Regions from separate parts of the Lactiplantibacillus sp. 3062 genome, predicted to be linked through region 1. Evidence: riboswitches for the same ligand, from Rfam matches in the RefSeq annotation. Region 1 holds a riboswitch; the other holds the start of a gene.
The links. A riboswitch is a leader RNA that binds a small molecule or an ion and turns the genes downstream of it on or off. The one in region 1 is predicted to bind preQ1.
Positions count from the first base shown of each region.

Region 2: another riboswitch for preQ1. It lies ahead of ACWQAU_RS08520 (nucleoside hydrolase); the one in region 1 lies ahead of ACWQAU_RS00080 (QueT transporter family protein).

Region 1 covers NZ_JBVAYE010000001.1:18,772-21,975, reverse strand. The annotation lists gene ACWQAU_RS00090 (acetylornithine transaminase) at 1-438, shown strand, start outside; gene argF (ornithine carbamoyltransferase) at 431-1,453, shown strand; PreQ1 riboswitch class I at 1,508-1,553, shown strand; gene ACWQAU_RS00080 (QueT transporter family protein) at 1,562-2,068, shown strand; gene cbpA (cyclic di-AMP binding protein CbpA) at 2,346-2,984, opposite strand; gene ACWQAU_RS00070 (L,D-transpeptidase family protein) at 3,139-3,204, opposite strand, start outside.
Region 2 covers NZ_JBVAYE010000004.1:170,180-173,383, forward strand. The annotation lists gene ACWQAU_RS08510 (cation:proton antiporter) at 1-366, shown strand, start outside; gene ACWQAU_RS08515 (dihydrofolate reductase family protein) at 430-969, opposite strand; PreQ1 riboswitch class I at 1,325-1,369, shown strand; gene ACWQAU_RS08520 (nucleoside hydrolase) at 1,390-2,370, shown strand; gene ACWQAU_RS08525 (ECF transporter S component) at 2,367-2,918, shown strand; gene ACWQAU_RS08530 (ABC transporter ATP-binding protein) at 3,147-3,204, opposite strand, start outside.

The sequences.
Region 1 (3,204 bases):
GGGGCAATGGTTGGTCGGCGGCAATTAGCCACTGCCTTTGGTCCGGGCAGCCATGGCTCGACGTTCGCCGGTAATACTGTTGCTATGGCGGCGGCAAAACGTGTCTTGACCCAATTAACACCGGCGCTGTTAACGACGGTTCGGGCCCATGCCGAACTTGTCTGGCAAGCCCTAGCGACTCAAGTCGAACCGATACCGGTAGTTAAACAAATCACGGGGAAGGGCCTAATGATTGGAATCCACTTAGATGAACAAATCCCGGTTAATCAAGTCATTACCCGGCTACAAGTAGAAGGCTTATTGACGTTATCAGCTGGCGATAATACGTTACGTTTGTTACCCCCAATTGTGATGCAACCGGCCGATTTATTAGCTGGGATTGCCTTGATTGCAAAGGTACTGACAACTTTGACAACGGAGGTCACGACGAATGAATAATCAATTTGAAGGTCGGTCATTCTTGAAGGAAATCGACTATACACCAACAGAATTAGCTTACTTAATTGACTTTGCTAGTCACTTGAAGACCCTTAAAGCACACCATATCCCACACCCTTATTTACAAGGAAAAAATATTGCGTTGCTGTTTGAAAAAACGTCAACACGGACACGTTCTGCGTTTACTGTGGCGGCTAATGATCTGGGCGCGAATCCAGAGTTTTTGGGTAAGGACGACATCCAATTCGGGACGAAGGAGTCAGTTGTTGATACGGCGAAAGTACTGGGGTCCATGTATGATGGTATTGAATTTCGGGGCTTTAAACAAAGCACGGTCGAAGACTTAGCGACCTATAGTGGTGTGCCAGTCTGGAACGGATTGACCGATGAGTGGCACCCGACGCAGATTTTAGCGGATTTTTTAACATTAAAGGAACATTTTGGTCATTTAAAAGGGTTGACGTTAGCGTACGTTGGTGATGGTCGCAATAATATGGCTAATAGTTTACTTGTGGCGGGAGCGATGCTCGGCATCAATATCGCTATCGGGGCCCCGGTAGCGTTACAGCCAGCCCCAGCAGTGGTCGCGTTGGCCCAACAGTATGCGCAGGCAGCTGGGAGCACGGTCGTGATTACGGCTGATCCGCAACAAGCCGTTACTCAGGCTGATGCGCTTTATACGGATGTCTGGGTCTCAATGGGCGAGCAGGTCGACTATGGTGAGCGGATCAAGCAACTATTGCCGTTTCAAATTAATACTGCGTTACTCGCAGCTACTGGCAAGTCATCGACGATTGTCATGCATTGCTTACCAGCACTACACGATCTAAAGACGCAGCTGGGAGCCAAATTAGGCGAACAGTACGGAATGACGGCGTTTGAAATTACGGATGATGTCTTCCAGAGTAAGCAGGCGGTCGTCTTTGAAGAGGCCGGCAACCGGATGCCAGCAATTAAGGCGGTAATGGCGGCTACATTAGGTAACTTATTTATTCCTACCAGCATTTTCAATTAGCAAGCTTGCGGGAACTACTAGAGCGTGCTACGATTATATTCGCTTTGTTTCAATCAATACGTGGTTCGTAACCATCCCACGTTAAAAAAACTAGGAGGAATTAAGCGAATGACACAATCAAAAATTCGACCATGGATTATCAACGCCCTAGTCGCTGCAATGTATGTTGTATTATGCCTAGGCCCCGCAGCTTTTAGCTTGGCATCGGGCGCAATTCAATTCCGCGTTTCTGAAGGGTTGAACCACTTAGCCGTGTTCAATCGCAAGTATATTTGGGGAATTGTTGCTGGCGTTATTTTGTTTGACGCTTTTGGTCCCGGTGCGAGTCTCCTCAACGTTCTCTTTGGTGGCGGCCAATCATTATTAGCCCTGCTGGTATTGACGTGGTTGGCCCCTAAGTTGAAGACGGTTTGGCAACGGATGTTACTGAATATCGCGCTATTCACCGTTTCGATGTTTATGATCGCACTGATGATTACCATGATGAGTAGTGGTGTCGCTTTTTGGCCGACGTATCTAACAACTGCTTTATCAGAGTTGATTATCATGAGTATCACTGCGCCAATTATGTACAGCTTGGATCGGGTCTTGCACTTTAGTGACCGGATTCAGTAGGGTGTGACTGAATTTAATATTAAGAACGACCGGCGTAGTATGTGAAGATGGTTTTTCGCATATTACGCCGGTCTCTTATTTATTCATTTAATGAAATGTGGTTAATTTGATTTTTGGTTGATTATTTTGAAATGGTCAACGCGTTTTGGATTGTTAACTGCTCGGTAGCAATGATCGTCCTAATTCGAACTGTTTTCAGCAGTCTTAAGCTGGTCGCTTTTGAACTGAAAATTCATCTCATAAAAAAAGCCCCAAGGTAACCTCGGGGCAACTGTGATTATTCAGCTTGTAAATCTTCCACTTCGATGACTTTAAATTGTTTGCGATTCAAGTTGTCGATAATTCGTTTGAGCTTTTCACTGTCGACATTTTCTGGCAAGGTAAAGAGCGTCCGATAACCGAGTGTCCCGTTTTGGACGTCTAAGGTCAGGCAGCCGGCGATTGAAGTATATTTCGTGATAATCTTAGCCATGGCTGCAAGGTCGCCGCGTTCACCAACGGAGACAACTGTTAAAACATAGCTACCAACATTAACGTTCCAAGATTGTGAGAGCATGTCGAGCAGACGCGTATGAGTGAGAATGCCATAGAAATAGCCGTGTTCATCGAGCACCGCAATGTATGGCAAATCTTTGATGGAGAAGAAGATGTTGTAGAAGGCGGAGTCGACTTGAATCGTTTTCGTGGCATTTTTAAGCAGGGTCGTCACGGGAAGCGACATGTCGCCGCCCCGTGACTTGTGCCGATAGATGTGCATCTTATAGATGTTGCCGCGGAAGATATGACCGGTTTCATCTAAGATTGGAATACAGCGGAAGCCGGAATCCTCCAAGACTTTTAAGGCGTCCTCTAAGGTCGCGTCCGCCGTAATGGTGACGAGGCGTTCTTTAGGCTTTACGAGTGTTTTTAATAGCATAGCAGTTGGTCCCCCAGATTTATTAGTTTGTTTTAATAAATAATACCATAAAACGACCGCTTACACGTATCATTATGACATCAAACGACGGCTAAAAGGGATGAAAAAGCCGGCCTGATAACATTCAGACCGGCTTGGTTAAATTAGATTTAAATTAGAAAACAATGACTGGTGTTCCGACTGGCACGGCAGCAAAAACTTTTTTCATGACAGAAGGTGG
Region 2 (3,204 bases), on a different contig from region 1:
CAACCCATTGGTAATGCTGTATTTATCCCAGTCTTTTTCGTTAGTATTGGGCTGAATATGTCATTCAATGGTTTCCTGAACGATTTTTGGTTCATCGCTGTGATTACCGTTGCGGCAATTGCCACTAAGATCATTGGTGCCGGGGTCGGCGCACGGTTGGCGGGTTTTAATTGGTTAAGCGGCTATGAGATTGGCGCCGGCATGGTGTCACGTGGGGAGATGGCCCTGATCATTGCACAGATTGGTTATCAAGGCAAATTACTATCAGCTGATCGTTATTCGGCAGTCATCACGGCAATCATTTTAACGACGCTGATTGCACCACTATTACTTCGTCAGGCGGTTAAACGCCAACGTGAAGCTTAAAGCAATTGAAAATCCCAACTTGTTTGCGTGTTGCAAACGGGCTGGGATTTTTTAATCACGACATTATTCAGTTGTTAAACGTTGATAGTGGACTTCGGCGAGCTGACCATATCGATTGGTGTCAACTAATTCAAAGCGCTGTTGCTGGTCAATTGCTTTAAATAAGGGAATACCATCACCCAAAATGACTGGTGCAATCTGGATGTAGAGCTCATCAACTAAATCCGCAGCTAACAGCGGCATTAAGACGCCAGCACCGCCAACAATCCAAATATTTTTGCCAGCGGTATGGCGCAAGTCTTCGACGATCTTCGTGACGGGGGTATTGGTGAACTGGGTGCGTTCATCGCCGGTGTGGGGGTGGGAAGTCATGACAATATTGTGGGTCGCCGGATTATATGGATTAATGAGTTGATCAGTGGTTTGTTCCATCGTGTATTCGTAAGTATGGCGGCCCATGATGGCGGTATCAACTTGCTGCATAAATGCTTCGGTGGGGGCATCGTTGGCACCAGCTGTTTTGAACAGCCAGTCCAGCCGATTATCCTTGGTGGCTAAACAACCGTCAATTGAAACGGCCCCATAAAACTGAACTTTACGCATGATTCGACACCTACTTTATCTTTAGTAGTCATATTGTACCATGTTTTCCGGTCATTCACTTGATGAACTCTGGTAAAAGTTCAGTAACATAATTAAATAATTGGTTCGAAATGGGAGGTGGGGAACTACTTAAGGTGTCGCTGGGAGCGTATGAATACTGCAAATAATGATGTTGTGGGGCTAATGGGGATGAGTATGCACAGTGGGTTAAGCAGGTCGTGGTGATTATTGTCAGAGAGGTAGCATCGGCCATCAAGATGTGAGTCGAAGTAACGATTGGTGGTTTTCAAGGGCCCCACCGTCCGCTATAATTGGATTAGCATTTCATCACATACAGTTTGACCTAATTAGGCGAGCTGGCCTGGTTCGTAAACTTCCCAGGATAAAAAACCAAGAACTTCAGTTATCGGAGGTAAGAGAATGAATGCGACGCGTAACGTTATTATTGACTGTGATCCCGGGATCGATGATAGTTTAGCACTATTATTGGCGCTTAAATCACCGGCACTTAATGTGATTGGGATTACAATTGTTTGTGGGAACGTGCCAACCCATATCGGTGCGGAAAATGCACTGAAAATTTTAGATTTGGCTGACCGATTGGATATTCCAGTCTATTTGGGCGCTAATCGCCCATTGGAAGTCGCCTACACGAGTGCGCAAGACACCCACGGCGATGATGGCTTAGGGAATAGTCAGATTCCAGCGGTAACGGCGGTACGACCGATTCAAGATGCCGCTGGTTTTATTGAAGAGACGCTGATTGAAGCACCTGATACTTCGATTTTAGCGTTGGGACCGTTGACGAACATTGCAACGGTACTGCAACGTGATCCACGCTTATTTGAACAAGTCGATCAATTTACACTGATGGGTGGAAGTTATCGGAGTCACGGTAATTGTTCGCCAGTGGCTGAATACAACTTCTGGTGTGACCCGGATGCGGCCAAGGTCGTCTTTGACTTGATGCCTGTTCCCATTCAGATGGTTGGTTTAGACGTCACGCGTAACATCGTGTTGACACCCAGTTTATTAACGTATATTAAAGACGTCAATCCAGCAATGGGGGCTTTTGTTGAGAAAATTACAACCTTTTATTTTGACTTTCATTGGGAATATGAACGGGTTATTGGTTGTGTGATCAATGATCCGTTGGCCGTGGCCGGAATGCTTGACCCAACGATTCTGAGTGGCTTTGAAAGCTACACGACGGTTGTGACGGATGGTGTCGCGCGTGGGCAGTCAATCGTGGATGATCATGATTTCTGGCACAACACACCCAATAGTCAAATCATGACGAAGGTTGACGTCGTAGCTTTTTGGCGGTTGTTCTTAACGACTGTGGTCGGTGCGGCTGATCCTGATTTAACGCAAGTCTTGCACCAATTGGTGAGTGCATGAAGAGAATAAAAACGCGGGCAATTACGTTATTGGCGCTCTGCATTGCCCTGAATATTGTTGGCAGTAACATTGCCTTGATGTTAAAATTACCGATTTATTTAGATTCAATTGGTACCGTTTTGGCTGCTGCTGTGTTTGGACCACTGGGTGGAATGTTGGCCGGGGGTGCCACCGGAGTTATCGTGGGTGCGACGACAGACCTGTACTCGCTGTTCTTCATGCCCGTTCAACTGCTGACTGGGTTAGTTGCTGGTCTGCTATATCGGCGAATCAAGCCGGGCACGTGGCGGTCAAATTGGTGGCTAGCTGGTGTTATTTCACTTCCCGGAACACTTTTATCCACGGCGATTACGGTCATCTTATTTCATGGCATCACGTCGTCTGGTTCGAGCATGCTAGTCCAATTATTATTAGGTACCGGTATGGGCAAAACGATGGCCGTCTTCTTGATACAAGTGGGAACGGATTATTTAGATCGGTTTATCACAGTGTACGTGGTCGCACTTGTTTACCGCGCATTGCGATATAAATTGCCGCAAGCTAATTAGTTGAACGGATGACTTGGTGTCGGATGACTAAATCTAAGCATGTTTACGCTAACTCGCACTTTTTCCAGCGGGCCGAAGCAGGCTGTCTTTGAGCTTGGCAAATTCTAGTTTTCGATTCGTAGTGTCTGATGAGTCGTGTAAATATGAACAGTAAAAATGACCTCACAGGAACATTCCTGGCGAGGTCATTTTTACTGTTATGAGGTTAAAGTGCAGTGGTCAGTGGCACTACGAGTCGCGGCGACTCATCTTACCATCTTCAATTTGATAGACCACGTCACAGTCA